3 linked regions of the Niveibacterium microcysteis genome follow. The protein of the gene in region 1 interacts with the protein of each later gene in a pairwise test. Links are inferred from orthologs where the notes say so. Each region holds a gene or a part of one and is shown on either strand. Other genes may lie near its edges. The genes, in order: acpP, JY500_RS13075 and ybgC.

Evidence for each region.
Region 2: the proteins of acpP (region 1) and JY500_RS13075 interact in binary tests that used the Escherichia coli proteins (3 or more experiments, as listed by UniProt). The link is inferred for Niveibacterium microcysteis from one-to-one orthologs.
Region 3: the proteins of acpP (region 1) and ybgC interact in binary tests that used the Escherichia coli proteins (3 or more experiments, as listed by UniProt). The link is inferred for Niveibacterium microcysteis from one-to-one orthologs.

The regions. Positions count from the first base shown.
Region 1 is NZ_CP071060.1:3,293,594-3,303,766, reverse strand. The notes cover bases 2,533-5,411. They hold acpP (acyl carrier protein), read left to right. Parts: upstream 2,533-3,793; coding sequence 3,794-4,030; downstream 4,031-5,411. Other genes in these bases: JY500_RS22450 (protein YgfX), read left to right, coding at 5,326-5,411; fabF (beta-ketoacyl-ACP synthase II), read left to right, coding at 4,070-5,308; fabG (3-oxoacyl-ACP reductase FabG), read left to right, coding at 2,940-3,686; fabD (ACP S-malonyltransferase), read left to right, coding at 2,533-2,943. Outside these bases: phosphate acyltransferase PlsX, read left to right, coding at 1-1,025; JY500_RS14945 (beta-ketoacyl-ACP synthase III), read left to right, coding at 1,022-1,984; more of fabD, read left to right, coding at 2,002-2,532; more of JY500_RS22450, read left to right, coding at 5,412-5,793; nadB (L-aspartate oxidase), read right to left, coding at 5,738-7,354; RNA polymerase sigma factor RpoE, read left to right, coding at 7,577-8,176; JY500_RS14910 (sigma-E factor negative regulatory protein), read left to right, coding at 8,184-8,690; JY500_RS14905 (MucB/RseB C-terminal domain-containing protein), read left to right, coding at 8,687-9,658; JY500_RS14900 (SoxR reducing system RseC family protein), read left to right, coding at 9,655-10,086; JY500_RS14895 (DegQ family serine endoprotease), read left to right, coding at 10,119-10,173. UniProt on the Escherichia coli protein: Carrier of the growing fatty acid chain in fatty acid biosynthesis.
Region 2 is NZ_CP071060.1:2,879,249-2,889,311, forward strand. The notes cover bases 3,386-6,154. They hold JY500_RS13075 (alpha/beta fold hydrolase), read left to right. Parts: upstream 3,386-4,302; coding sequence 4,303-5,007; downstream 5,008-6,154. Other genes in these bases: bioF (8-amino-7-oxononanoate synthase), read left to right, coding at 3,386-4,294; JY500_RS13080 (methyltransferase domain-containing protein), read left to right, coding at 5,000-5,785; bioD (dethiobiotin synthase), read left to right, coding at 5,928-6,154. In the rest of the region: JY500_RS13055 (M14 family metallopeptidase), read right to left, coding at 1-872; peroxide stress protein YaaA, read right to left, coding at 883-1,671; bioA (adenosylmethionine--8-amino-7-oxononanoate transaminase), read left to right, coding at 1,823-3,133; more of bioF, read left to right, coding at 3,137-3,385; more of bioD, read left to right, coding at 6,155-6,599; JY500_RS13090 (DUF2863 family protein), read left to right, coding at 6,631-7,794; peptide-methionine (R)-S-oxide reductase MsrB, read left to right, coding at 7,857-8,261; JY500_RS13100 (alpha/beta fold hydrolase), read right to left, coding at 8,301-9,197; JY500_RS13105 (DNA internalization-related competence protein ComEC/Rec2), read right to left, coding at 9,239-10,063. UniProt on the Escherichia coli protein: The physiological role of BioH is to remove the methyl group introduced by BioC when the pimeloyl moiety is complete. It allows to synthesize pimeloyl-ACP via the fatty acid synthetic pathway through the hydrolysis of the ester bonds of pimeloyl-ACP esters.
Region 3 is NZ_CP071060.1:4,008,199-4,018,433, forward strand. What follows is about bases 2,931-5,871. They hold ybgC (tol-pal system-associated acyl-CoA thioesterase), read left to right. Parts: upstream 2,931-4,149; coding sequence 4,150-4,593; downstream 4,594-5,871. Other genes in these bases: JY500_RS18235 (DUF6445 family protein), read left to right, coding at 2,931-4,085; tolQ (protein TolQ), read left to right, coding at 4,590-5,267; JY500_RS18250 (ExbD/TolR family protein), read left to right, coding at 5,347-5,766; JY500_RS18255 (energy transducer TonB), read left to right, coding at 5,779-5,871. In the rest of the region: JY500_RS18220 (DUF4350 domain-containing protein), read left to right, coding at 1-457; JY500_RS18225 (AAA family ATPase), read left to right, coding at 454-1,425; JY500_RS18230 (DUF58 domain-containing protein), read left to right, coding at 1,433-2,755; more of JY500_RS18235, read left to right, coding at 2,787-2,930; more of JY500_RS18255, read left to right, coding at 5,872-6,621; Tol-Pal system beta propeller repeat protein TolB, read left to right, coding at 6,640-7,935; peptidoglycan-associated lipoprotein Pal, read left to right, coding at 7,981-8,499; tol-pal system protein YbgF, read left to right, coding at 8,502-9,239; 7-carboxy-7-deazaguanine synthase QueE, read left to right, coding at 9,236-9,904; 7-cyano-7-deazaguanine synthase QueC, read left to right, coding at 9,947-10,235.

The sequences.
Region 1 (10,173 bases):
TGCAGGTAACGCTCGCGATCGACTGTATGGGCGGTGATTTTGGCCCTTCGGTCACACTGCCCGCAGCCCGCCAGTTCCTGCGCGACGATCCATACGCCAGCGTACTGCTGGTCGGTCTGCCCGAAGCCATCGAAGCGGAAGCTTCTAGGCTGGCTGGCGAATTCCCTGGTCGTGCCCGTTTTGTGCCGGCGACGCAAGTCGTTGAAATGCACGAAGCGCCCGCAAGCGCTTTGCGCGCCAAGAAAGACTCGTCGATGCGCGTTGCGATCGACCAGGTCAAGTCTGGCGATGCGCAAGCTGCGGTGTCGGCGGGCAATACCGGGGCGTTGATGGCGATCGCGCGTTTCGTTCTGAAAACCATCAATGGCATCGACCGGCCGGCAATCGCGACGATTCTGCCTGCGCTGGATGGTCACACCTACGTGCTCGACCTCGGTGCCAACGTCGATTGCACCGCCGAACACCTGCTCCAGTTCGGCATCATGGGGGCCATGCTCGTTTCCGCGCTTGAGCACAAGGAGCGCCCCACGGTTGGGTTGCTCAACATCGGCGAGGAAGAGATCAAAGGCAACGAGGTCGTCAAGCAAGCGGCAGAGTTGCTGCGCGGCAGCGGGCTCAACTTCTACGGCAACGTTGAGGGTAATGACATCTACAAGGCGACCACCGATGTGGTTGTCTGCGATGGTTTTGTAGGCAACGTGGCGCTGAAGGCTTCGGAGGGTGTGGCGCAAATGATGGCGACCACGCTCAAGCAAGAACTCAAGCGCAACCTGTACACGAGGCTGGTCGCGCTACTGGCAATCCCGGCTCTGCGTCACTTCAAGCAGCGCGTTGATCATCGGCGATACAACGGTGCCGCACTCCTTGGGCTGCGCGGGGTCGTGTTCAAGAGTCATGGTTCCGCCGATGCGTTTGCGTTTGAACAAGCGCTCCGCCGCGCGGCGGATGCCGCACGCAATCAGGTTGTCGATCGCATCACCGCGCGCGTCAGCGCGCACCTTGCAGCAGAAGGAGTGACGCAGTGATCTATTCCAGGGTCGTGGGTACAGGCAGCGTGCTGCCGGGAGATCCCGTCACCAATGATGATCTGGTGGCACGTGGCATCGACACGTCCGATAGCTGGATCATCGAACGTACAGGTATTCGGTCCCGCCACCTCGCGCCCGCCGGCGTTACTTCGAGTGTGCTGGGTGCAGAGGCTGCACGTCGTGCGCTCGAGGCGGCGGGGCGCACGGCCGCCGACGTCGATTTGATCATCGTCGCCACCTCCACGCCGGACAAAGTGTTCCCGAGCACAGCCTGCCTGATTCAGGCGGAGCTCGGGGTGTCAGGGTTTCCGGCCTTTGACGTGCAGGCGGTCTGCAGCGGCTTCGTCTACGCCCTGACGATTGCGGACAAGTTCATCCGCTCCGGCTCGAATCGTCGCGCGCTCGTTATTGGTGCTGAAGTGTTTTCCCGCATCATCGACTGGGAGGACCGCCGTACCTGCGTTCTGTTTGGCGATGGTGCAGGCGCTGTGTTGCTTGAGGCGTCGGAAACGCCTGGCCTGCTCGCGACTGCGCTGCATGCAGACGGCAGTCTGCACGAGATCCTCGAGGTGCCGGGCAATATCCGCGATGGTCATGTCGAGGGCTCGCCGTTTATTCACATGGACGGCGCTGCGGTCTTCAAGGTGGCCGTTCGCGTGCTGGGCGATATTGCCCATGAAGTGCTCGAACAGGCCGGCATGACGGCCGAGCAACTCGATTGGCTGATCCCGCATCAAGCGAATATCCGGATTCTTCAGGCGACCGCCAAGCGCCTGCATTTGCCGTTTGAAAAGGTGATCGTCACCGTCGACCGGCACGGCAACACGTCGGCGGCGTCCGTGCCGCTCGCGCTCGACGCAGCGGTGCGGGATGGTCGTGTGCGGCCGGGGCAGAGCGTGATGTTGCAGGGTGTGGGCGGTGGCTTTACCTGGGGTGCAGCGCTGCTGCGCCTGTAATACCGAGTGAGGGTGCGATGAGTTTTGCTTTTGTCTTTCCCGGCCAGGGGTCGCAGTCGGTCGGCATGATGGCGGCGTATGGCGAGTCCGAAGTGATTCGCGCGACGTTTGCCGAAGCGTCCGCCGCGCTTGGTGAGGACCTCTGGGCGATGGCTGCCGAAGGCCCAGCCGAGCGGCTGTCGCTGACGGTCAATACGCAGCCGCTGATGTTGACCGCCGGCGTCGCAGTCTGGCGCGCATGGCGTGCCGCGGGTGGCGCGACGCCGACTGTCGTCGCGGGTCACAGTCTTGGCGAGTATTCCGCCCTGGTCGCGGCAGGCGCACTTGAGCTTGCGGATGCGGTGCGTCTGGTGCGTTTGCGCGCACAGGCCATGCAGGATGCTGTGCCGGCCGGTACGGGCGGTATGGCGGCGATTCTCGGGTTGTCGCCGGAATTGGTGGCTGAAGCCTGCGCCGAGGCTGCGCAAGGCGAAGAGGTTGCCGCGGCTAACCTCAACGACCCGGGGCAAATTGTGATCGCCGGCCATGCTGGCGCGGTTGCGCGAGCCTGCGAGGCTGCCAAGGCGCGAGGCGCGAAGCGTGCGTTGCCGCTTCCGGTCAGCGCCCCTTTTCATAGTGCCCTGATGCGTCCTGCTGCTGAGCGTCTTGCGCTGGCGTTGCAGACGGTCGACGTTCGCACGCCTGCAATCCGCGTCGTCAACAATGTCGACGTCGCAATCGAGTCGGATCCGGTTCGCATCAAGGATGCGCTGGTGCGCCAGGCTTACTCTCCGGTTCGCTGGATCGAGACGGTGCAGGCCCTGGCCGCCCATGGTGTCACACAAGTCGTCGAATGCGGCCCCGGCAAGGTGCTGATGGGGCTGGTGAAGCGCTGTGGCGCGGGTCCGGAGGCACTTGCAATCTCGGATGCGGACACACTGGCAAAGATTCTCGAAGTGACCAAAGGGGCTGCAGCATGATGGCACTTGAAGGGCAAATTGCGCTGGTAACCGGCGCGAGTCGCGGCATCGGGCGTGCGACTGCGCTTGAGCTTGGGCGCCAAGGTGCGGTCGTCATTGGTACTGCGACGTCGGATTCCGGGGCCGAAGCGATCTCGGCGGCCCTCGCCGAGGCCGGTATCAAGGGTACCGGCTTGCGCCTGAATGTTACCGATGCCGCGGATTGCGAAGCTGCGCTGGCTCGGATCGAGAAGGAGTTCGGTGCGGTGTCGGTGTTGGTGAATAACGCCGGCATCACGCGCGACAACATCGCGATGCGGATGAAGGACGACGAGTGGGATGCGGTGATCGACACCAATCTCAAGGCCGTTTTCCGTATGTCCAAACTTGTCATGCGCGCGATGATGAAGGCGCGCTATGGCCGCATCGTCAACATCACCTCGGTGGTTGGGTCCTCCGGTAATGCCGGGCAGGCGAATTACGCGGCCGCAAAGGCGGGCGTTGCCGGCATGACGCGTGCCCTGGCGCGTGAGCTTGGGAGCCGGAACATCACCGTGAACTGTGTTGCGCCGGGTTTCATTGATACCGACATGACGCGCGCGCTTGGGGATGAGCAGCGCGACGCCCTGCTTGGTCAGATTGCCCTTGGGCGACTCGGGCGTCCTGAAGAGATTGCCGCTGCGGTGGCGTTCTTGGCCTCTCCCGCAGCCAGCTATGTTTCCGGCGTTACGCTGCACGCGAACGGCGGAATGTACATGTCATAAGCACCTGGTGAGTGCCTAGGCAGGATGGGCAGATGCCCGCATTTTATGGTTTCTTTTTGGTAAAATAGTGGGGTTATTCACCCCCGAATTTAGAGAAGGAGTGGTCAATGGAGAACATCGAACAACGCGTCAAGAAGATCGTTGCCGAACAACTCGGCGTCAACGAGGCTGACATCAAGAACGAGTCTTCCTTCGTGGACGATCTGGGCGCTGACTCGCTGGACACCGTTGAACTGGTCATGGCCCTCGAAGAAGAGTTCGAGTGCGAGATTCCGGACGAAGAAGCCGAGAAGATCACCAGCGTTCAGCAGGCAATCGACTACGTCGTTGCCAACAAGAAGTAGTCGTAGTTTTTAACCTCGTAACTCGATCCGGAGCGCACTTTGGGCGGTCGTAGAGTCGTCATCACCGGTCTCGGTATCATCAGTCCGGTCGGTAATTCCATCTCCGAAGCCTGGGACAACATCCTTAATGGGCGTTCCGGCATCACCCGCATCACTCGTTTCGATGCGTCGACCTTACCGGTGCAGATTGCCGGCGAGGTCAAGAACTTTGACGTGACGGCGTACGTTTCCGGTAAGGAAGCGCGCCGTTACGACAAGTTCATCCACTACGGCCTGGCCGCGGCAATCGACGCGCTCAAGGACGCAGGGCTCGGGGAGCATCCAGACAACGCAGAGCGTATCGGCGTGTGCATCGGTTCGGGCATCGGCGGTCTGCCGATGATAGAAGACACGCACAACGCAACGCTGGAGGGCGGCGCGCGCAAGATCTCGCCGTTCTTTGTGCCGGGTTCGATCATCAACATGATCTCCGGGCTGCTGTCGATTCAGTACGGCTTCAAGGGGCCGAACTTCGCCACCGTGAGTGCCTGCGCGACAGGTAATCACGCAATTGGTGAGGCTCAGCGCCTGATCGAGTACGGCGATGCGGACATCATGGTTGCCGGCGGAGCCGAAGGGACCGTTTCCTTCCTTGGTATGGGTGGCTTCTGTGCTGCGCGTGCCTTGTCGTGCCGCAACGATGACCCAACCGCGGCGAGCCGCCCTTGGGATGCTGGTCGCGATGGTTTCGTGCTCGGCGAAGGCGCCGGTGTTCTGGTGCTCGAAGAGTACGAGCATGCCAAGGCTCGCGGCGCAAAGATCTACGCCGAGCTGGCCGGTTACGGCATGAGTGCGGATGCGAACCACATCACTGCGCCTTGCGAGGACGGTGAAGGCGCCTCGCGCAGCATGCGCAATGCCTTGCGTAACGCCAAGACGGAGCTCGACGAAATCGACTACGTCAATGCACATGGCACATCCACGCCGCTCGGCGACTTGGCCGAGACGACGGCAGTGAAGCGCTGCTTCGGTGAGCATGCCTACAAGCTCTCGGTTAGCTCGACCAAGTCGATGACGGGTCATCTGCTGGGTGCTGCCGGGGGTATCGAGGCGGTATTTACCACGCTCGCAATTCGCGACCAGGTGGCGCCACCGACCATCAACCTCGAGACGCCAAGCGAAGGCTGTGACCTCGACTATGTGCCGAAGCAGGCACGGCCGATGACTATTCGCGCAGCGATGTCTAACTCGTTCGGTTTTGGTGGCACAAACTCAACGCTGATCTTCCGTCGCGTTTAGTCGGCGTCCACGCTGAGATGAGGCTCGCAGGCGATATACGGCTGCGGGCCTCTTTGCTTTTTGGGGTGGCGCTCGTGGCATTCCACGTCACGGCGCTGCTTTTGCTTTTCTACCCTGGCGTGGATGGCATGCTGCGCTGGTTTGGTATCCCGATCATCGCGGGCTCGGCGTTCCTTGCGTGGAGGCGGCGGTCCGCTACCGGCGGCGCGTCTTTGCGCCTTCACGATGACGGGTCGGCGGAAGCCTTGGCCTCAGACGGCCAGTTCTTGCCGATCGTGTTTTGCCGAACCACTCGGGATGGCGGCTGGTTTCTCGCTTTGTGTTGGCAGGAACTGGCAACAGGCAAGCGTCACCGGCTGTGGCTTGTCGCATCCGCCATGCCGGCCAGCGAGTGGCGATTGCTACGTGCCTGGTTGCGCTGGCGGGCCTTCAGTCGCGAGCGGATATCCAGCGAACCAAGCCGGACGGCCAGCGCGGATTCCTGAGGACGGTCGGTTTGCCCTTCGGCAGCGTTTCCGGATAGTCGCGGCTGTAGTGTAGACCGCGGCTCTCCTTGCGTGAGAGCGCACCGCGAACGATCAGATCGGCGCTTACAACCAGGTTGCGAAGTTCGATCAGGTCATTGCTGACACGGAAATTTGCGTAGTACTCGTCGATCTCGCGACGCAGCAGGGCGATCCGGTGTTGGGCGCGCTGCAGTCGTTTGGTTGTCCTGACGATTCCGACGTAATCCCACATGAAGCGGCGCAGTTCATCCCAGTTATGGGCAATCACGACTGCTTCGTCGGCATCGGTAACCTTGCTTTCGTCCCATTCCGGCAGCCCCTCGGCGATCGCCCTTGGGTGGGCCAGAATGTCGGCCGCGGCGGCCTCACCAAAAACGACGCATTCAAGCAGAGAGTTGCTTGCGAGGCGGTTGGCGCCGTGCAGGCCGGTGCAGGCGGTTTCGCCAATTGCGTAAAGGCCGGGCAGATCGGTTCGTGCGCGCAAATCGGTCAGCACTCCGCCACAGGTGTAGTGCGCGGCGGGTACGACGGGAATGGGTTCCTTCGTGATGTCGATGCCGAGCTCAAGGCAGCGCGCATAGATCGTCGGGAAGTGCGTGGTGATGAACTCGGTCGGGCGATGGCTGATGTCCAGATAGACGCAGTCCAGTCCGTGCCGCTTCATTTCATAGTCGATCGCTCTCGCGACAATGTCGCGCGGCGCCAGTTCGCCTCGTGGGTCGTGCTGCAGCATGAAGCGCGTGCCGTCAGGCAATTTCAGCAGACCGCCTTCGCCGCGAACCGCTTCTGAAATCAGGAAGGATTTAGCCTGCGGGTGGTAGAGGCAGGTCGGATGGAACTGGATGAATTCCATGTTCGCAACGCGACAACCCGCGCGCCAGGCCATGGCAATACCGTCACCGGTCGCCGTATCCGGATTGGTCGTATAGAGGTAGACCTTGCCTGCACCACCTGTGGCCACCACCGTATGGCGTGCCGCGAAGGTGACGACGTGATCTTCAGCGATGTCGAGAATGTAAGCGCCAAGGCAGCCTTGGTCTGCTCGGCCCAGGCGATGCCCGACGATCAAATCGACGGCGATGTGGTGTTCGAAGACGCGAATGTTCGGATGTGCGCGAACCTTCTGTGTCAGCGTCTCCTGCACGGCGGCGCCGGTAGCATCCGCCACATGAACGATGCGCCGGTGGCTGTGGCCGCCTTCGCGCGTCAAGTGCATGTGAAGCGGGCCTTCTTCCGCTGGTGTGAAGGGGACGCCTTGCTCCGCCAGCCATTGGATGGCCTCCCGTCCATGTTCGACAACGAAGCGGGTGGCTCCATCGTCGCAAATGCCCGCGCCGGCAATGTGGGTGTCGCGTGCATGGGACTCGGTTGAGTCCATCGGGTCGACGACCGCGGCAATGCCGCCCTGCGCCCAAGAACTGGCGCCGTCTTCAAGCTGGCACTTTGTAACCAGCGCTACGGAATGATGGTCGGCGAGACGGAGTGCGAGCGATTGGCCAGCAAGGCCGCTGCCAAGGATCAGGACATCGAACTGGAGCACGGCGGTCAGGGCGCGCGGAAGGCGCCGCCAGATAGGGACGGCCGAATATATCACGCGCTCCCTTGAGGTGCCGGCGTCGGGTGGCAGCAATACCCATGATGCCGGCTGAACTATTCTGCGCCCGTCGGGTCAATGGACGCATAAGCTGTCGCCTTCAGGGGCTGGGGTATACTGGATCGGCGCCGCCCAGAGCGCGAACCAATCCAGAAAATACCCCGTCCCATGAGTGATCGTCAGATAGACCAGCAGTTGGTCGAGCGTGCGCAACGCGGCGACAAGCATGCCTTCGGGCTGCTTGTGTCCAAGTATCAGCGCAAGCTTGCCCGTTTGCTGTCTCGAATGATCCGCGATCCGGCGGAAGTCGAGGACGTTGCGCAAGAGGCCTTCATCAAGGCATATCGCGCACTGCCCTCGTTCCGTGGCGACAGTGCGTTTTATACGTGGCTGTACCGTATCGGCATCAACACGGCGAAGAACTACCTCGTATCGCAGGGGCGGCGTGCGCCGACCTCGACTGATATTGATGCCGACGAGGCAGAGAACTACGACGACGGTGATTTGCTGCGCGACTACGACACGCCGGAGCGCCTGCTTGCGACCAAGCAGATTGGTGAAACGGTGAACGTCGCGATGGAAGCGTTGCCGGAGGAGTTGCGCACGGCGATCGTGCTGCGCGAGATTGAAGGCTTGAGTTACGACGAGATTGCGACGGTGATGGGATGTCCGATCGGTACCGTGCGATCGCGCATTTTCAGGGCGCGTGAGGCGATTGCCGAGCGCCTGCGCCCCTTGCTCGATACAAGTCCGGAAAAACGATGGTGAGTGAGACATGAAACAGCAGATTTCCGCCCTGCTGGATGGCGAGTTGGAGCCAACGGGCGTGCAGGCGATTTTGTCGCGGACGAAAACGGATCCGGCGTTGCGCGAATGCTGGGATGAGTACGCCTTGATCGGCGACGCGCTACGCGGCGAAACAGAATTATCCAGCGACTTCACCGCGAAGTTAATGGAGCGGCTCGAAGCCGAACCTACCGTTCTTGCTCCTGCCGCCAGTGCGGCTGTCGCCAAACGCCGATCTGCGCTCGACACCCTCTTGCCGATCGCAGCGACAGTTGCGGGCGTTGCCGTGGTGGCCTGGCTCGGCTTGCGTGTCGAGCCGGCTGCAGAGCCGGCTCGCGTGGCACGCGCTGCGGGGCAGGCGCACGCAGTGTCCGTCGGTGATGCAGATCGTGCCTACCTGCTTGCGCATCACGGCTATGCGGGTGCTCAGGCCGTACCTGGCGTCGGCTACTACATGCGTACTGCTGCCGAGCAGGTTGGGGACGGGGTTCAATGATCGGCAGGGCTTGGGTTGGCGCCCTACTGCTATTGTTGGGCGGCTTGGCGCACGCCAGTTCGCCGCAAGACGCCATTGCCTGGCTTGCCAAAGTGAGCGCTGCGTCGCAGACGCTCAACTACGCGGGCACGTTCGTTTATCAATCCGGCCGGACAACCGAGACCTCCCGCATTGCGCACATTACCGATGCGACAGGTGAGTACGAACGTCTGGAGACGCTGGACGGCGCTCCGCGCGAAATCGTGCGGAGTAACGGTGAGGTGCGGTTCTATCTCCCGCAGGAGAAGATGATCATCGCGGACCATGCGATGCCGCGTCGCTTTCCGGCGTGGGCGCACGTGTCGCCGGATCAGCTGATGGCCAACTATAGCCTTCGCCTCGGAACACTCGATCGCGTGGCAGGTTTGCCAGCGCAGCAGATCGTGCTCGAGCCGCGCGATGGATTTCGATACGGCCATACATTCTGGGTGGAGCCGGGCAGTGGGCTGATGCTGAAGTCGCGCATGCTTGACGCCGCGGGCGCCCTGGTCGAACAGTTTGCGTTTTCCGACGTGACGATCGGCGGCCTGATCGAGCGTGACAAGGTGCGCTCGCGTTATGCCGCAACGGCCAGTGGTTGGCGGGAAGTTAACGCGCGCGGCGTGGCGGTAACCCCCGAGGAGGCGGGCGTAACATGCCGTGGCTTATTGCCCGGGTTTCGCCCGATCAGCACGGTGCGCCGCCAGGTCAAGGACGGTGGTGCCGATGCGATCCATCTTGTGTATTCCGATGGTTTGGCAACGATCTCGGTGTTTGTCGAGCCGCTATCCTCCGGACGAAAGGCCCCGGTTGGTGGCGAGAGTGCGGCCGGGCCGACTCGAATTTTCAAACGCTTGATTGGTTCGCAGTACCTGGTGACTGCTTTGGGTGAAGTGCCGCCGGAATCGGTGCGGCGGCTGGCCGAATCGGTTGAGATCCGGCAGAAATGAATACCCGTAAAGCAATCGTGTTGCGCGTTGAAGGCGCCACGGCCGTGGTAAAGGTTGGCGGCGACGGGGGGTGCGGGCGGTGTTCGGAGACCGGCGGTTGCGGCAGTGACGTGCTCGGAAAGCTTTTTGGCGGGCGCTGCAGCAGCTACAGCGTCGTGACCGATCGCCCACTCACGCCCGGGTCCGAGGTTGAGGTTGCCGTCGAACCGCGAGCCCCCTTGCTGGCGGCTACACTGGCTTACGGTTTGCCATTGCTGGGCCTGCTTGTGGGTGGCGCGATCGGCGAACAGTATGTAGGCGATACCGGCGCGGTTCTTGGTGCCGCGTTGGGCTTGGCGGCTTTCTCCGTTGGCGCTGCATTCCTTGCGCGTCGACGGCTGGCAGGCGGGCTTGCGGTGCGCGTGGTCGAATCGTCGATATCGCATTGATGGGGGCTGCGATGTTGCTGCCAGAGAAGTACATGAACGTTCTGCGTCATATCGCCTTGCTGTTGGTCCTCATTGGGGCGACGGCCG
Region 2 (10,063 bases), 420 kb from region 1 along the record:
AGGAACTGCGCTTGCAAGGCGGTGTTCGTGCCACCGTAGCCAGGCACCATGTGCGAACCGTCGATGAAGACGTAAGGCAAGGTCTCGTCGCCGTGAATATCCAGGAAGAGATCGACCCCGCTTTGCGCCATGCCGCCCTGCACCGCGAGTATCTCAGGGCTGCGCGAAACTGTCGGCGCATGCCACTCCCGATTGAGATTGACGCCCGCTGCGTTCGATCGCAAGTTGCCGAGCCAAGCGCCGTCCGGATTGATATTGGGTACGAGGTGCACCGTTGCACGCCGCCGAATCTCACGCGCGACCGGGTCCGCTTCATCGAGCAGGCGATCCAGCATCCCTTCGGCGAACCACTCGGCCATGCTCTCGCCCGGGTGTTGACGTGCCACCACCCAGACCTGGCGGGGCCCGCCGCCGAGTTCGATGACGTCGATATCGCGCCCCTGCAGGCTGGCGCCAAGGCGAACGACACGCGTGCCGTCCGCCGTCGTGGCACGGCCAAGCACCGACAGATGGCGCTCCTGCGAGTAAGGCTCGAAATACGCGAGCCAGATCGCATCGTGTTTTGGCGTAAGCGACACTGTGAGCACGTCACCGTCGTAGTCACAGTCATCAAGACGGAACCAGTCGGTCCGGTTGTAGGACGCGACCGCCCGATAGCCGCGCCACCCGTCGGGGTAGGAGCATTGGCCGGCGTTCTCGAAACGCAGCGTCAGGGCCTGGCCGGCGGCGCCAGAGATGCGAAAGTGAAACCACTGCCGGAACTCGTTCGAACCATGGTCATCACGGATACGCAAACGTACATTGCCCGGATCCGACGCATCCACGACGTCGATGGATCCGCTGTCGAAGTTGCTGCTGATACACACAGTCATCGGTTGATCCTTATGCCGCACGGCGGCGGAAGTACCAGGTATCGGCGTCCGACGCCTTGGCATCGAACTCATAGCCATCGAGGTCGAAGGCTTTGAGCGCATCGACATCGGTAATGTTGTGATCGATCGCAAAACGGGTCATCGCACCACGCGCCCGCTTTGCACTGAAGCTGACGATCTTGTATTGCCCGTTGCGTAGTTCCTGGAACACGGGCGACACGACGCGGGCGCGCAAGCTGCCAAGCTGCGCAGCCTTCGAGTATTCGGTGGATGCAAGGTTGACGACCACGCGCGCTTCGCCTGCATCGACCAGCGCATCCAGGCGACGCTCAATCGCGGTAGCGATCACGCCGTCCCAGTATGCGTAGAGATCCCGGCCGCGCGGGTTTGTGAGCCGCGTGCCCATTTCCAGGCGATAGGGCCGAATCAGGTCCAGTGGACGCAGCAGGCCATAGAGGCCAGAGAGAATGCCCACATGTGACTGCAGGTAGCCCTCAAGCCGTTCGGCCCGCACGGACTTGGCGTCGAGGCCGTCATACACATCGCCATCGAACGCCAGCACCGCCTGCTTGGCGATCGGCGGCTGATGCGCGGGTGCCCACTCCATGTAGCGTGCCGCATTCAGCGCCGCGAGCTTGTCCGACAGACTCATCAGCGTCGCAATCTGCGCTGGTGATCGCTCGCGCAGCAGCTCGATCAGCGGCTCCGCGTGGTCGAGGAAATCCGGTTGGGTTGAACGTGCGGTATGCGGAGCAGTTTCAAAATCGAGGGACTTGGCGGGAGACAGAAGAATCAGCATCGAAGCATTAAGGAAACTTGCCGGAACAGCATGATAGCGCCCCCGCGAGTTGCACCCGCCCCGGCCCATGGCAATTTGACACACCGCGAGGCGTGGGGAAACATGCAGACCCTTCCCCGCTGTTCCGTGGCAGTTCGCTGCCCTCCCGCCGATGCATAGCAACGATCTCCTGCAACGTTCACTCAACGCCGTCTGGCACCCGTGCACGCAGATGAAGCACCACGAGCGCTTCCCGCTGATTCCGCTCGAACGCGGCGAGGGGCTGTGGCTTTTTGATACCGAGGGGCGTCGGTACTTCGATGCAGTCAGCTCCTGGTGGGTGAACCTCTTTGGCCATTGCAACCCGCGGATCAACGCCGCGCTGCAACGCCAATTGGGGACGCTCGAACATGCCATGTTGGCCGGCTTCACCCACCGGCCGGTCGTAGAGCTCTCGGAACGCCTGCGAGCCCTGACGGGCAACGCGCTGGGGCACGCGTTCTATGCCTCCGATGGCGCCTCGGCGACCGAGATTGCGCTGAAGATGAGCGCGCACTACTGGCGCAACAGCGGGATGCCGGGCAAGAACCGCTTCCTGAGTCTTGCCGGCAGCTACCACGGCGAAACCGCCGGCGCGCTGTCGGTGACGGACATTGATCTGTTCCGCGACGCCTACGCGCCGCTCGTACGGCAATCGGCAACCGTGCCAAGCCCCGCCAGCGCCGACGCTTCGACCCGCGCACAAGCTGCGCACAGCGCAGCCGAAGCGCTGGATGCCTGGCTCGCCGAACACGCGGATAGCACCGCGGCGTTGATTGTCGAACCCCTGGTGCAGTGCGCCACCGGGATGGCCATGTACGACGCTGAATACCTGCGTCGCGCCCGCGCCGCCTGTGATCGCCACCGGGTTCATCTGATCGCCGACGAAATCGCAGTGGGCTGCGGTCGCACCGGCACCTTCTTCGCTTGCGAGCAGGGCGGCATCCAGCCGGACTTCCTGTGCTTGTCGAAAGGCATTTCAGGCGGCTACCTGCCGCTCTCGATCGTGCTGAGTACCGACGAAACGTATCGCGCCTTCTACGATGACGCCACCGTGCGGGGCTTCCTGCACTCGCACTCCTACACCGGAAACCCGCTGGCCTGCACCGCTGCGCTCGCGACGCTCGATATCTTCGAGAGCGACAAGGTGCTCGCGACAAACCTCGAGCGCGCCGCCGCACTCACCCGTGCGGCAGCACCACTTCAACAGCATGCCCGAATCCGCAACTTCCGCCGCACCGGCATGATCTGGGCGTTCGACGTCGACTGCGACGATCCGCAGCTATCGCGCAAGATCTTTGCGGCCGGCCTGTCACACGAAGTGCTGCTTCGCCCGATCGGCCGAACGGTCTACTGGATGCCGCCCTACATTTTCGACGACGCCGACGCGGCTTTTCTGGTGCAACGCACAGGTGCAGCGATCGACGCCGCGCTGGTGGCCTGATCCATGGCGATCTGGGAAACACTTGACGCAGAATTCGCAGCACTCGATGCGGCTGGGCTGCGCCGGCGACGTCGAACGATCAGCGAACGACATGGCGCTGAGGTCGTCGTCGACGACCGCCGAGCCGTCAACTTCTGCGCCAATGACTACCTGGGCCTTGCTGACCACCCGGCCCTTGTCGACGCCGCGATTGCCGGCGCGCAACGCTGGGGCATGGGCGCCGGCGCATCGCACTTGGTGAGTGGGCACTTTTCCGCACACGACGCTGCAGAAAGAAAACTGGCCAATTTCGTTGGCTGCGACGCAGCGCTGCTGTTCTCCACCGGCTACATGGTCAATAGCGGCATCGCCGCCGCCTTGGTCGGCCGTGGCGACGCGGTGTTCGCTGACCGCCTCAATCACGCCTCGCTGGTTGACGGCGCCCTGCTCAGTCGCGCCGAGCTTCGGCGCTATCCACACGGCGACGTCGCCGCGCTCGAACAGATGCTTGCCGAAAGCACCGCGCCGCGGAAGCTGATCCTGACCGACAGCGTATTCAGCATGGATGGCGATATCGCCCCCTTGCCGGCGCTCTTCGAACTCGCCGAGCGCTTTGATGCCTGGCTGGTGGTCGATGACGCGCATGGCTTTGGCGTGCTCGGCCCCCAGGGCCGCGGCGCCCTGCAGCATTACGGCATCCGCTCGCCGCGCGTACTGTATATCGGCACCCTTGGCAAAGCGGCCGGCGTTTACGGCGCTTTCGTTGCGGGCGACACACAGGTTGTGGCGTGGCTGATGCAGAAAGCGCGCACCTACATCTTTACGACAGGTGCCCCACCGCTAGTGGCTGAGACGATCTGCGCTGCGGTGGATCTGATCGAGGCAGGCGACGAGCGACGAGCCCAGGTGGCGCAGCTCATCGCGCGACTGAGCAGCCAGCTCCGCCACCCGGAACGCCTCATGGCATCCACCACGCCAATCCAGCCTGTGTTGGTGGGTGACAACGAGGCGGCGCTAACGCTCGCCGCGCGTTTGCTTGAGGAAGGCCTCTGGGTGCCGGCGATTCGCCCGCCCACGGTACCGGCGGGCACCGCGCGACTACGGATATCCTTGTCGGCGGCCCACACCACCGCGCAAGTAGATGCGCTGGCCGCGGCGATCAACCGCCATCTCGCAGTATGACGATACGCATGCAAGCCTGGCACGGCTGGGGCTTCGACCCAGCCGCATTCGACCCGCTGCGTGCCGCCCTGGGTGATGGCTGCGAGCTTGTGACGCCGGCGCTCACCGCGCCTGCTTCCGGCGACTTCAACGCCTGGGTTGCGGAACTGGCCGGACAAGTGAGCGCCAACGAAGTGCTGCTCGGCTGGTCGCTCGGCGCCATGCTGGCGATGGCCGCCGTAGCAGCCGGCGCGCGGCCGAGGGCTCTGGTGTTGATTGGCGGCAGCCCGCGTTTCGTCACCTCGGCAGCGTGGCCGCACGGTCTGGATGCCAGCACCGTAACTGCATTCCAGACCGGCATCGCGGCACAGCCGGATCGTACGATGAAGCGTTTCCTCGCACTCCAAACGCTTGGCGACAGCCAGCGGAGCGCTGGACAGGCGGCGCTCGAACACGCCCTTGAAACCGATCCGGCCAAGCTGTCGCCCGCACTGTCGGCGCTGATCGGGGCGGACCTGCGGACGCAGGTCCGCCATATCGGCGTACCCGCTTTGTTGCTGCATGGCGAAAACGACGCCCTGATGCCGATGGCTGCGGCCAACTGGCTTTCGGCGCAGCTGCCGCATGCTCAACTGCAGTTATTTCCACAGTGCGGCCACGCACCGCATGTGACGCACGCGCGAGGTGTGGCTGAAGCATTGCAGCGTTTTCTCGGGGCCTTGCCGGATGCCTGATTCCCTACCGGTGCCGCCGGCTGATCTGAGGCGGCGCATTCGTGAGGCCTTTGCAGCCGCCGCCGCCCACTACGACCACCACGCCGAAGTCCAACGTGCGATCGTCGCGGACCTGCTCGCATGGATTGAACTGTCTGCCCCGGCCCGTTTGCCAACGCTCGACGCCGGTTGCGGCACCGGTTACGCAAGTGCTGCCCTGCGCACCGACGATGCACCGGTGATCGGGCTTGATCTTGCCGACACGATGGCGCGCCAAGCGCTCCGGCGTGGCGAGCACGGCATCGCCGGAGATCTGGAATGCCTGCCGTTGCGCGACGGATGCGTTGGCCGCTACTGGTCCAGCCTCGCCTGGCAATGGTGCGCCAGCGGCGCAGCGGCTGCCGAGGCCGCGCGCGTGCTGGCCTCCGGCGGCGTGCTTCAGGTCGCGACACTCGGGCCCGATACGCTGCGCGAGTTGCGCGAGGTCTTTGCAGCGATCGACGGCGCCGAACATGTGCGCAGCTTCGAGCCACCCGATGCGGTGCTCGCCGCGCTCCGACACGCCGGCTTCCGGTCGATACGCTTCAAGCAATGCACGCAAACCGGTTTCGCGCCCGATTTGGCGAGCCTGCTCCGCGACATCCGTGGAGTCGGCGCGCACACGCTGGGCGACAGCCGCCGTCGCGGCATGCTCGGCCGGCAAGCGTGGCAACGCCTCTGCGACGCGTACGAGGTCCACCGCGAAGCCGCCGGTCTGCCAGCGCGTTACGATGTTCTGATGTTCGAAGCCATCCGCTAAGAATTTCTGAAGAACTCGGCGAGACCGACGCTGCCCAACAGGCACGACAAAGCGCGCGACACATCGGGACGGCTCTGGCGCCCGCGAGCACCGACCGAATCCCAGCCGCGAAGAGATCAGCCACGAATTCGGATCTACTCTCATGCACTACTACTTCATCACCGGCACGGATACCGAGATTGGAAAGACCTTCGTCACCTGCGCACTACTGCACTCGGCACGTGCAGCCGGGCTCAGCGCCGTCGGCTACAAGCCGATCGCAGCTGGCGCCGAGGAGATCGACGGCATCTGGTCGAACGAAGACGCGCGGCGCCTGCAAAACGCTTCGTCCCCCGGCTTCGTGCTCGACGAGATCAACCCGCTGTGCCTGCGCGAACCGGTGGCGCCGCACATTGCAGCCGCGTCGGAGAACGTCGCGCTCGACGTACCGCCGCTGGTAGCGGGATTCGAACGCCTCGCGAAGCGGGCTGACTGCGTCCTGGTTGAAGGCGTCGGCGGCTTCCGCGTGCCGCTGGACGATCGCCTCGACACCGCCGACCTCGCACTCGCGATGCGTTTGCCGGTGATCCTGGTGGTGGGCATGCGGCTGGGCTGCATCAACCACGCACTGCTGACCGCCGAGGCCATTACTGCGCGCGGGCTGCATCTCGCGGGCTGGATCGCGAACACGCTGGCGCCTCGCATGAATCGCTTCGATGAGAACCTGGAAGCGCTCGCCGCGCGCCTGCCGGCACCGTTGCTGGGTGTCGTACCGTTCAGCGCGGCAGGCCCGCAAAGCGCGGCATCACAGGTAAGCCTGCCCGGCACGGTATAATCCGCAGCCATTCCGCGCAGGAACACCTGTCATGAAACGCTCCCGCTTCGGCCGCCGTAGCGGCCTCTCCCGCGACGCCGAGAACCTGACCTGGCTCGCCGTCGGACTTGCCGAGTCGGGCAGTCGCGCTGAAGACAGCTTTTGGGAAACCCGCCTCGCCGAGCAAGTCGAAAAACTGCTCGACGAAGGCGATGAAGACACGCTCAACAGCGCGCTGGATCATCTCTACGCCACGCAGGCCAATGCCTACGACGAACTGGCTGACCTCATCGAGTCGCGCGCCGAGTCCGGCATTGCAGGCGATCACGATGTACTGCTGATCGCCGCGCCGGTCATGGCCTGGTCGCGCTTCGCGATCGCCGCCGCAACGATCCCGCCAGCACAGCTCGCAAACCTGCGGGTGCACCTTCAAGCGCATGTGCTGGCCGACGGCGTAAAGCTCGGCATGGCCGATTTCCTCTTCTCCCCCGACCAGTTGCCGCAGGGCTACTGCGAAACGCGCCGTTTCGCGGCCGCGCTGGGCGAGGCCGCTGCAGTTGGGCAGAACCTGCATATCGCTACCGAATCCTTGCCCGAAACAGCAAAGTTTCTCTCCGACGTGCGCTACATCCTGGCCGCTGCCGTCGTACCGCGTGGTGCCGCGCTGTTCCGCTGGCAGGAGCGCGACGGCAATCGCGAGCAGGCGCTGGCGCAGTGGCGCACGCAGGGCGGCGCGGTGGTTACCACACTGATGCCGGGCTGCGCGCTCGAAGTCGTGCTACCGGACGCCTACTTTGCGGCAAGCCGGCAGGCAGACCGCGACTCGCGCCCCTACTCGCTGCGCGCATCGGTTGCCTTCCTCACGACGACGCTCGAGACGCCGCCGGATACGCTGCGCGCGGTGATCGCCCCGTTCCAGGATCGCCAGTTGGAGGAGTACCGCGTCGGCTTCACACGCAAGGGTTCGGACGACGTGATCCACGGCGTCGTGTGGCCGCTGCTCGGTGCGGAAGACGAGAACAGCGAGATCCCGCAACAGATCGAGACGGCCTTGCGTACCTGCGGCCTGACCGACGTCATGCAACTCGACACCACCTTCCCGCTGGAGTACTGCGACGACTGCGGTGCGCCGATGTACCCGTCGCCCGATGGCGAGGCGGTTCACGCCGAGTTGCCGGAAGACAGCGCCGAAGCGGTGCCGCGCCACCTGCACTGAACTGACGCCCAGCTTTGCGGTCGATCGTTTCATGCACGATTGCCCGCAGGAGGACAGCGCACATGAGCCGTAAAGTCGAACGCCCGGACGCCGAATGGCGCGAGGTGCTGGACCCGCAGCAGTACCACGTCACCCGTGAAAAAGGCACCGAGCGCGCCTTTACCGGCGCGTACTGGAACGTCTGGGACGCGGGCGATTACCGTTGTGTGTGCTGTGGCGGTGAGCTGTTCCGTTCGGAAGACAAGTTCGATGCCGGCTGCGGCTGGCCGAGCTTCTCGACCGCCGCCGCGGCCGAGAACATCGAGACATCGACCGACCGTAGCTATGGCATGGTGCGCACCGAAGTGCTGTGCCGCAACTGCGGCGCGCACTTGGGTCATGTATTCGAGGACGGCCCCCAGCCGACCGGGCTGCGCTACTGCATCAACTCGGCTTCGCTGAAGCTCGAAAAGGACGCCGAGAAGTAGGACCTCCTCGCGTCTCTTCTTGCGGTGCCCCCTGCCCGCTCAAGCGCTGAGCAGGAAGTCCCGCACCAGCGCGATCTGCGCGCTGTCCATCAGCATTGGCGCGTGGCCGACCCCAGGTACTTCCATGAGCTTTGCCTGCGGCCCCCGCCGACCCATTTCGCGGTGCGTTTCGGGTGTCAGCAGGTCGGAGCTTTCGCCACGCAACGCAAGCGTCGGGCATCGAATCGCGTCATAGATCGGCCACAGGTCGACGTCGTTGAGCACGGGCGCGCTTCGGAACACATCGCCGATGCCTGGGTCGTAGCGCATCTCAAAGCCGCCGCCTGCGCCCGCACGCACCGAGGTTTGCGTCATGCGACGCCACTGTTCATCGGTTAGCGGGCCGAACGGCGCGCTGACGGCGCGAATGTAGGTTTCTGCCGCGGCGAAGTCCGGAAAGACTGGCGCACGGCCAACGTAATCGCCTATGCGACGCAATGATGCAGCCGTGATGACCGGGCCAACGTCGTTCAGCACGAGGCGCGTGATCGGTGAGTCGGGTTGGGAGGCGATCAGCATGCCGATCAATCCGCCCATCGAAGTGCCCAACCAATGGACCGACTCCACACGGCTGCGAGCGAGCAGCACCATCATGTCCGACACATACTGCGGCAGGCCGTAGGCCGATTTTGCCGGCAGCCACTCGCTGCGGCCTCGCCCCACGACATCGGGGCAGATCACGCGATAGTCCGATGACAGTGCTTCGGCGAGGTCGTCGAAGTCGCGGCCGTTGCGTGTCAGGCCATGAACGCAGACAAGGACGTCGGGGTTATGCGGATCACCCCACTCGGTGTACGCGATCCGGTGCAAGCCCTGCGGATTCGCACACCGCACGGTGGCCTCACGCATTGCAGTCGATGAGCCCCCGCCAAACCAAGCCTTGATGCCTGTGAGCATTCGGTAACCTCCTGCTGCGTCGCGACCTGTGTTTGAGTCTATCACCGGGAGACTGACGACTCCGCGTGCCAGTATCGGCGCGCCACATCGCGCCACCTCGTTACACTGACACCGTCAGGCGCGAATCGCATCTGTATCGCGCCGTCGCGATCCGATCGAAGATCCTCGGCGCCGGCTTCACGGTAACGCTCAGTAACTTCCGCATGCGGATGACCGAAGCGACTGCGGTAGCCGACGGCGTACAACACCCAACGTGGCGACAGGGTGTGCACGAAATCGTCGCCCGACGAACTGCGGCTGCCGTGATGCGGTGCGATGACCACATCGACGGGGCCGAGCAGCCCGGCTTCGATCAACTCACGTTCCGAGGCAAGTTCAATATCAGCTGCGAGCAAGGCCGTGTGCACACCGCTGCGCACACGAATCACGCAGCTGTTGCGGTTACCGCCCAAGGCCCGCCCCGGTGCGGGGTGCAGCACTTCGAAAACAACCCCGTCCCACGCCCATTCATCGCCGCGGGCACAGGGCCTGAAACCGGCGCCACGCAAGAGATGCGAGGTCGGAAGCGATCCCATCAGCCAATCCGCCGTGATCGAGCCAAGCACCGCTGCAGCACCTCCGGCGTGATCACTGTCGTCATGGCTCACCACCACGCCCGAGAGACGATTGACACCCTCACCACGCAGGTAAGGCACAACAATCCGCTGGCCCGCATCGCTGCTCGTGCCAAAACGCGGCCCGGTATCAAACACGAGGTCGTGCGCCGCAGTGCGCACGTGGACCGCCAGGCCTTGGCCCACATCCAGCATCGTCATCTCGAAACTGCCCTTCGGTGGCCGTGCTGGGTGCCAACACAGCAAAGACAG
Region 3 (10,235 bases), 710 kb from region 1 along the record:
CGCCACGCAACCGGAATACCCAGCCCTGCCACTATGGCTGTGGCAGCGCGCGCCGCTGCTGATTCTGTCACTTGGCACACTGGTCATGCTTCTGTTGTGGCGAGCCGGCATACGCTTCGGCGCCTTGCAGGCGGTTCCCCCTGCTTCACGCCCCGGCCTGCAACTTCACTTGCGTGCGCTCGCCGCCTTCCTGCTGCGTCAGCGCCAATATGAGGCCCTCCTGCGCGGCCCGCGCGACGAAGTCCGACGGCTGCTGGCCAAACTGCCCGGCAACGCCGCCGAACAAATCACCGACGCGGCGAAGCGCGCGGCACTCACGCCGGAAGCCATCACCGAAGCGCTGGAAACGACGCCGCGCGACGCCCATCACTATCTGCGCCAGGCAACGACGCTGGCGCAGCTCGACACTCGGCTGCGCGCTGCGCGCCCCGGTTCTGCACGAAGGAAGACACGATGACATCTCCGCTTTCCCTCAGCGATGCCCACCGCCTTGCCCGCGCGCTGCACGACGAAGTCAGCCGCGTCTTCATCGGTCAGCGGCAGGTGGTGGATGAAACGCTGTGTGCGCTGTTCGCGGGCGGCCATGTGCTGCTCGAAGGCGTTCCCGGTCTGGGCAAGACTTTGCTGGTGAAAGCGCTGGCGAAAGCCTTCGAAGGCAGCTTCTCGCGCATTCAGTTCACACCCGATCTGATGCCGGCCGACGTAACCGGCCATACGCTCTACGACGCACGCAGCGGCCAGTTCCTGACGCGACGCGGGCCGGTCTTTGCCAACCTGCTGCTGGCCGATGAAATCAATCGCGCCCCGGCCAAGACACAAGCCGCGCTGCTCGAAGTGATGCAGGAGGGCCAGGTGACGATCGATGGCAAGGCCGAGCCGCTGCCGCCGCCGTTCCTGGTGCTCGCGACACAAAACCCGATCGAGCAGGAAGGCACCTACGCGCTGCCCGAAGCCCAGCTCGACCGCTTCCTGCTGAAGGTGCTGATCGACTACCCGGCGCACGCCGACGAACGCGCGCTGGTTGCCTGGGCGACCGGCGGGCGTGTTGCGGACCGGCTCGAAGTCGATGCGGTCAACACCGTCGCCAGCACCGACCAGTTGCTCGCGATGCAGCAACTGGTCGCCCACCTGCCGGTCGACGACGCGGTGCTCGACTATGCCGTGCGGCTTACCCGCGCAACGCGTGACTGGCCCGGCATCGCGATCGGCAGTGGCCCACGCGGCGCGATTGCACTGGTGCGCGCTGCGCGCGGCCGTGCGCTGCTCGCTGGCCACGACTATGTGCTGCCCGACGACATCAAGGCCGTCGCGCCCGCCGCGCTACGTCACCGCGTATTGCGCTCGGCCGAGGCCGAAATCGAAGGCGTCGAAATGACGGCACTGCTGGACGACCTGCTCACGCGGGTCGACGCGCCACGCACCTGAGCGCTTGATGCTGCTACCCTCCCGCACCCTGCTGCTGAGTGTCGCCGCACTGGCCGCCGCCGCACTGGCCGCCGCCGCACTGGCGCCGACGCTTTGGCCCTGGCTGCTGCCCGCGTGGCTGATCGTCGCCGCGGGCCTTGCCGTGCTGGCGGCCGTCGACGCCGCGCTGAGCTGGTGGGAACACGCACCCAGCGCCGCACGACGGGTTGAACACGCCCTGCCACTGGGCGAGAGCTCGCCCGTGACGCTGACGATCGGATGGCATGGCAAGCGGCCGCGATCAGCTTCCGTCTGCGACCATGCGCCGGCCGCCTGTGATATGCATGGGATGCCGGTGGCGATCCAACTTTCGGCCAGTCGCGCGGCTGTCGTTACCTATCGGTTGCATCCGAAAGCGCGTGGCGAGCACCATTTCGGCCCGGTCGCGCTGCGCGTGCGCTCGCCGCTCGGGCTCTGGCAACGCCAGCACCGCATCGACGTTGCCAACCGCGTGCGCGTCTATCCCAACTTCACGGTGTATAGCCGCCATGCCTTGCTCGCGGCCGATGCTCGCAGCGCCGCCAGCGGCGTGCTCAAGCGTCGCCGTCGCGGCCAGGGGCTCGATTTCGAGCAGTTGCGTGAGTACCGCGAAGGCGATAGCCCGCGCCAGGTGGATTGGCGCGCCACCTCGCGGCTGGGCAAGCTGATCTCTCGCGAGTACCAGGACGAACGCGACCAGCGCATCATCCTGATGCTTGATGCCGGACGCCGCATGGGTGCGCGCGATGGCAGCCTGTCGCATTTCGATCATGCACTCGACGCGCTACTGCTGCTCGCCCAGGTCGGTCTGCGGCACGGCGACGCTGTCGGCTTGCACACCTTGGGCGGCCACAGCCGCATGCTGGCGCCGCACAAGTCACGCAGCACGCTGACGCGCATCCTCGACGCGGTGTACGACCTCGAACCGACGCTCGAAGCCTCGGACTTTGAAAAAGCCGCGCAGCAGTTGCTGGCGCGCGACAAGAAGCGGGCGCTGGTGGTGATTCTCACGAACCTGCGCGACGAGGACGACGACAACCTGCTCGCCGCGGCACGCCTGCTGGGCAGCCGGCATCTGGTGCTGGTGGCCAGCCTGCGCGAACGTGCATTGGACGCGATCGTCGATATGCCGGTCGGAGATCTCGACAGCGCGGCGCTACACGGCGCCGCCCACGATTACCGCAGCCGCCGCGAGGCGTGCTTTCGCCGCTTGCGCCAAGCCGGCGTGCTCTGCCTCGACACCACGCCCGAATCGCTCGCAATTACAACAGTCAACCGCTATCTGGCGGTCAAGGCAGAGGGTCGCCTCTGAGACTTTCCGGCGCGGTGGGTAAAATGCGCCGATGAAAGCACGTCAGCCAGATCCGAATCTGTTCCTCGCGCAAGGAATGGCCTTGCATCAGCGGGGCCGCCTGCCAGAGGCGGTTCAGGCCTACCAGGCCGCCCTTCGCGCCGCCCCCAACCTGCATGCTGCGAGCAAGTACCAGGGTCTGGCACTTTTCCAGATGGGCTTGAGGGAGCCTGGGCTGGCGATGATGCGCCGCGCCGCAGAACAACTGCCGGACGATGCATCGGCCTTCTTCAACCTCGGGCAGGCGCTGTGCGAAATCGGACGTGATCGCGAAGGCCTCGCAGCGTTTGTACGCGCAGCCGAGATCGACCCGACGGAGACCGATACGCGGCGACGCATCGCCCAGCTTGCTGAGCGGCAGGGCGACCGAGCGCTTGCGATCACGCATCTGCGCGCCGTCGCCGAGCAACAGCCGGACGCCGCCGATGTGTGGGACGCGCTGTCGCAGCTTTGCTATTTTGAAGGCCAGCTCGAAAGCGCCGTGGATGCACATCGGCGTGCGGTAGCACTCAATCCAAAGATTCTCGATCAGCGGCGCATCGGCTACGCGGATCCGGACCCGGCGCTCGCGCCACGGACCATCCAACTGCAGCCGGACGCTGCACGCCATCCGTCGATGGCCAAGCCGGAGGCGCTTGCAGCCTTCGCCGAGGCAACCGGCCTCGCGATCGTCGAGGACGTACTCAAGCACCCGCTCGGCTACCGCGAACACGCGCTGGAGCAGGACTTCCAGCCCATCGTCTACGCCGGCCAAAATTTCCCCGGCTTGCAGACCAAGGGCACTGATCCGCAGGACATCATGGCCGTGGTCGCCAGCGCGCTGGGGCGGCGGGTCAAGTGGATATCTCCCGACACCGGCGCTTACCGCGTGTCTTACGCAGGCTCGACCGCACGAACCGACATCCACGTCGACAACGAAGACGGCGACAACTGGGATCGCTTCGCTGCGGTGCTCTACCTCAACCTGCCCGGTCAGGAACAAGGCGGCACGATGTTCTGGCGCCATCGCGATACCGGCTGGGAACGCCGTTTGCCGGACGAAGAAGTCCGCGCCGCGGGCTTCCGTAGCTTCAAGGCATTCCAGGAGCGCTGGCTGCCCAATCAGGCGAGCCGCCCATTCAACGAGATCGCCGACGGCCGCGACGCCTGGGAACCTATCGTCGAACTGCCGATGCGCAACAACCGCCTCGTTCTGTACCGCGGCCATTTCTTCCATTCGCTGTCGAACGTATTCGGCTCGACCCTGCAGGACGGGCGCCTGGTGCAGCTCTTCTTCTTTGAGCCGGCCTGAACGGACAAACTGTTGGTTACGTGTGGTTACCAGTGAGTAGGTGCCGGGCGTGTAAAATTGTGCGATGCATCGACACCACGCCCCGTCGCATCGCTTCGCGGTGCGCGTCTATTACGAGGACACCGACGCCGCTGGTGTCGTGTATTACGCGAACTATCTCAAGTTCTGCGAACGTGCCCGCACCGAGTGGCTGCGGGCACTTGGTTTTGAGCAGCAGATGCTGCGCGAGGAACGCGGACTGGTTTTCGTGGTCCGCAACGTCGAAGCCGAGTACCTCAAGAGCGGTGTGCTCGACGATGCGCTAACGGTAGAAACCTACGTTGCCGAAATGGGCCGCTCGAAGATCGTATTCGCCCAGACCGTCATGCGCGGCAGCGAACGCTTGTTTGAATCCCGTGTCAGCGTTGTCTGCGTGGACTGGAACAAACGCAAGCCCACCTCGGTGCCGCCTGACATCCGGACGCAGATGGCGTCCAACCTTGACTCTCATTCGGAATCCCATCGATGACCGGAAACGACGACCTTTCCATCCTTTCGCTGATCGCGCACGCCAGCATCGTCGTCCAGTTGGTGCTGCTGCTGCTGATCGTTGTGTCACTGATGTCGTGGTACTGGATTTTCCGCAAGGGCATCGCAATCCGCGCCGCGCGCGCGCGCACCACCGAGTTTGAACGCGAGTTCTGGAGTGGCGGCGACCTCGGCGCGATCTACCGCAGCGCATCGGCCTCGCGCGAAATGGTCGGGCCGCTGGGCCGCATCTTCGAAGCCGGCTATCGCGAATTCGCCAAGCTGCGCGGCCAGAACAACCTCGATGCCTCGGACATCATCGACGGCGCCCGCCGCGCGATGCGCGCCACCTACCAGCGCGAGCTCGACGACCTCGAAGCCCACACTGCGTTCCTCGCCTCCGCCGGTTCGGTGAGCCCGTATGTCGGCCTCTTCGGTACGGTGTGGGGCATCATGCACGCCTTCAAAGGTCTCGGTGACGTCGGCTCGGCCACCCTGTCGCAGGTCGCGCCCGGCATCGCTGAGGCGCTGGTTGCCACCGCAATCGGCCTCTTCGCTGCGATCCCGGCGGTGGTTGCCTACAACCGTTTTGCCTACGACATCGACCGCCTCGCCACCCGCTTCGAGAGCTTCCAGGAAGAATTCTCGAACATCCTGCAGCGCCAGTTGAAGTGATGGCCCCGCACTCAAGCATTCGTTCGCGGGCCCTCCAAGGCTCGCGCGCCGCCCGTGGGGCGACCCGGCAGGAGGCCCCATGAGCCGTCGTCCGCGCCGCATGATGAACCAGATCAACGTCGTGCCTTACATCGACGTGATGCTGGTGCTGCTGATCATCTTCATGGTGGCCACACCGATGATGACCACCGGCAATGTGAACCTGCCCTCGGTCGGCAAGGCGCCGCAGCCACCCGCTCAGCCCATCGAAGTGCATCTGGACGAGAACCTCCAGCTCTCGGTTGTCGACCGCGCACGCAAGGGCGCGCAGACGAAGGAGGTCAGCGAGAACGAGCTAGTCGGTCTGCTGCAGGACGCGCAGGCTCGTAACGCCGAACAGCCGGTGCTGATCGCTGCCGACAAGCGCGTGAAATACGAAGCCGTGATGAACCTGATGGATCTTCTGCAGAAGAATCAGGTGCAGAAGGTTGGCCTGCTGGTCCAGCAGGGCAAGCGCTGAGGACCGACCGGCATGGAGTTCAACCCCGCGCTGCGAACGCCCGAGGAGCCCGGCAAATGGCTCTCGGCGGGCATGGCCGCGCTGGTCCATCTGGTGCTCGTCGGCATCCTTTTCTGGGGCGTGAACTGGCAGCGTAAGGCGCCGGAATCCTTCGAGGTTGCACTGGTGCGTGCCAACACGCCCAGCGTTGCCGCGGAACCGCCACCTCCCCCGCCGCCAGCGCCGCGCGAAACCGCGCCGACGCCACCCCCGAAGCCCGAGCCCAAGGTGGAAGCCGAAGCACCCAAACCCGTCGCCAAGCCGGATATCGCGCTGCCGACGCCCAAGCCCGAAAAGAAGCCAGAGAAGAAACCCGAGCCCAAGCCGGAACCCAAGCCTGAGCCCAAGCCAAAGCCTGAACCCAAACCAGAACCCAAAACGAAGACCGACAAACGCGAAGCGCAACCGGATCTGCGCGCCGCAGCGGAAGCCGAATCCCGCGCGGTGCAGGCAAAGGCCGCCCGTGAAGCCGCCAAGGCTCAGCAGGATCGCGCATTGAAGGAAGAGATGGCACGCCTGTCCGGCGCCAAATCCGATCGCGCACGCGACGACTGGGTCAACAAGATTCGCGTCAAGGTGCGCGGCAACATCGTCGTGCCGCCCGGTCTTTCCGGCAATCCGGAAGCCGTATTCATTGTTGAGCAACTGCCGACCGGCGAAGTAATGGATGTCCGCCTGAAGACCAGTAGCGGCAACGCAACACTGGACGCCTCAATCGAGCGGGCGATCCGGAAATCCAGCCCGCTGCCCCTGCCGGACAAGAGTGATCTGTTCGAGCGCCGTCTGGAGCTGGCCGTACGCCCGCTCCAGCAGTAGGAATCCCGAAGGCCTGCAATGACTTATAATCGCAAGATGCTCTCCCGACGTGACTTCCTCCACACCGGCGCCGCTGTCGCCGGTCTTGCGGCAGTTCCGGCACACGCGCAGCTGCGCATCGAGATTACCGGTGCCGGCGCAAGGCAGTTTCCGATCGCAGTCGCCGCGTTCGATGGCGAAGGCCTGCTGCCGCGCTCGATCTCGGATGTGGTGCGTGCCGACCTTGAGCGCTGCGGGCTCTTCCGCATCGTCGAAACCGGCCCGCAGCCGGTGGGCGAAACCGCCAAGATCGATTTCGGAAACTGGAAATACCGTGGCGCCGACGCCTTTGTGGCGGGGAGCGTCACGCGCATGGCCGACGGCCGGCTGGCCGTGCGCTTCCGCCTGTTCGACACGACCAAGGCAAGCGATCTGGGCGGGCTCGAACTGACGATCCTGACCGAACAGTTCCGCTATGCGGCTCACCGCATTGCGGACTGGGTCTACGAAAAACTGCTCGGCGAGCCGGGCGTTTTTTCAACGCGGATTGCCTACGTCGTCAAGAACGGTCGCCAGTATCAGCTGCAGATCGCCGATGCCGACGGCCAGAACGCCAACGCCGCGCTGGTCTCGGATGACCCGATCATTTCTCCGGCCTGGTCGCCTGATGGTACGCGTCTGGCCTATGTGTCCTTCCAGACCAAGAAGCCCGTCATCTACATCCATACCCTGGCGACGCGGCAACGCACGGTGCTCTCGAACTTCAAGGGCTCGAACTCGGCGCCGGCCTGGGCCCCCGACGGCAGCCGCCTGGCGGTGGTGCTGACCAAGGACGGTTTGTCGCAGATTTACGAATTGCGCACCGATGGCAGCGGGCTGCGGCGCCTGACGCAATCGAACGGCATTGACACGGAACCGCACTACTCGCCGGACGGTCAATTCCTCTATTTCACGTCGGATCGGGGCGGTTCGCCGCAGGTTTACCGGATTCCGGCGAGCGGCGGCGAAGCAGCTCGCGTCACTTTCGACGGCAGCTACAACGTCAGCCCGCATGTATCGCCGGACGGCAAGACGCTCGCCTACCTGACGCGCAGCGAAGGCCGCTTCCGCATCGCATTGATGGATCTGGCATCGCAGCAGGTTCAGATCATTACCGACTCGGACAAGGACGAGTCGCCGAGTTTCGCGCCAAATGGCCGTCTGATCCTCTATGCCACCGAGGTCGGCGGGCGCGGCGTTCTGTCTGCGGTGTCCGCCGACGGGCGCGTCAAGCAGCGCCTCTCGGGTTTCTCCGGCGATGTCCGGGAACCCGCGTGGGGCCCGCTGCCAAAATGAGTGGCATGGGCACTAAATTTTTGAATAACACAGGAGCTTCACATCATGCGTAACCTGCTTCTCCCCTCCCTGCTCGCAGCTGCTCTCGCCGCTTGTAGCACCGCCCCGACCGAGACCACCGCGCCGGTCGCCGACACCAAGCCGACCAAGCCGGCCGAAGTCACCAAGCCGGCCGAGCCGGTCAAGGTTGACCCGCTGGCTGCGCTCAAGGATCCGAACAACATCCTGTCGCACCGCAACGTCTACTTCGACTTCGACAAGTACGACATCCGCGTGATCTATCAGCCGATGATCGAAGCGCACGCCAAGTTCCTGGTTTCGAACCCGCAGCTGAAGGTCCTGATCCAGGGTAACGCCGACGAGCGTGGCTCGCGTGAATACAACCTCGCGCTCGGCCAGAAGCGTGCGGAAGCCGTCAAGAAGGCGATGGGCCTGCTCGGCGCTAAGGATGCTCAGATGGAAGCAGTGTCGCTCGGCGAAGAGAAGCCGAAGGCTACCGGCCATGACGAAGCTTCGTGGGAGCAAAACCGTCGCGCAGACGTGCTGTACTCGGGCGAGTACTGATAATGCGCGGCATTGCGCTCGCAATGCTGCTCGGCGCGGTTGCCCTTCCGGCCCGCGCCGGGCTTTTTGACGACGACGTCGCGCGCAAGCAGATCGAAAGCGTGCGGATCGATCATGAAAACCGGCTGGGAACGCTCGAAGCCTCGGCCCGTGGTCAGATTGAACTGGCCAACCAGATCGAAGCACTGAAGCAGGAACTCGCAAAGCTGCGAGGCCAGATGGAAGTGCTGACGAACGATCTGGATCAGGCGCAGAAACGTCAGCGCGATTTCTATGTCGACCTCGACACGCGACTGCGCAAGTTCGAGACCGCTGCGGTCGCACCTGACGCCTCGCAGTCGGCACCGGCTACCCCTGCCGCCGACCCGGCCAACGAAACACGCGACTACGAAGCCGCGTTGAATCTGGTCAAGGCGGGCAAGAACAAAGACGCAGCAGCAGCCTTCATTGCCTTCACCAAGGCCTACCCGAAGAGCAGCTTCCTGCCCAGCGCCAACTTCTGGGCCGCTTCCGCGCTCTACCAGCAACGTGAAGTCGCCGAAGCCGCGCGCTACTACGGCAAGACCGCCGAAAGTTGGCCCGATGACGCTCGCGCACCGGACGCCTTGCTTGGCCTGTCGAACTGCCAGACGGAGCTCGGTGACAAGAAGGGCGCACGCGCATCGCTCGAGAAGATCGTATCGAAGTACCCGTCCAGCCCTGCCGCACAAACCGCGAAGCAGCGCCTGGGCAAGAAATGAGCAACCCCGTATCGTCGGTCGGCGCAACACGATTGCGCCTGACCGAAATCTTCTTTTCGCTGCAGGGTGAATCCACCCGCGTCGGCTTGCCAACCGTCTTCATCCGCCTGACCGGCTGCCCACTGCGCTGCGTGTGGTGCGACACGACCTACTCCTTTACCGGCGGCGAGTGGTACACGATCGACGCGATACTCGCCGAGACCGCGCGCCACCGCACCCGCACGGTATGCGTCACCGGTGGCGAACCGCTTGCCCAGAAAGCCTGCCTGCCGTTGCTGACCGCCCTGTGCGACGCGGGCTACTCGGTGTCGCTGGAAACCTCGGGCGCGCTCGATATTGGCGCGGTCGATCCGCGTGTATCGCGCATCATGGATTTGAAGGCACCCGGATCCGGTGAAGTCGCGCGAAACCTCTTCGCCAACATCCCGCTGCTGCGATCCGACGATGAAGTGAAAATCGTCCTCGCCGACGAAACCGATTATCTCTGGGCGAGGGAGCAAGTCGCCAGCCATAAGCTGACCGAGCGCTGCACGGTGCTGCTGTCGCCGGTCCAGGGTGCCTTGTCGCCGGCACAGCTGGCCGAATGGGTACTGCGCGATCAGCTCACCGTTCGCATGCAGGTACAGCTGCACAAGGTGATCTGGGGCAACCAGCCCGGACGCTGAGCCCTACGGCTCAAGACGCACACAATGCATCAAGGAACGACCATGACCGAACGACGCGCCGTCGTCCTGCTTTCTGGCGGACTCGACTCGGCAACCTGCCTCGCCATTGCTCGCGCGGAGGGCTTCGTCCCGTATGCGCTATCCGTCTCATACGGCCAACGGCACGCCGCCGAACTGCAGGCCGCGACACGCGTCGCCGCCGCACTGGGCGCGCGAGAACACCGCACCGCGCAGGTCGACCTCGGCCAATTCGGCGGCTCGGCGCTCACCGATGCAGCTATCGCCGTACCCACCGGCGGCATCGAAGCCGGCATACCGGTCACCTACGTGC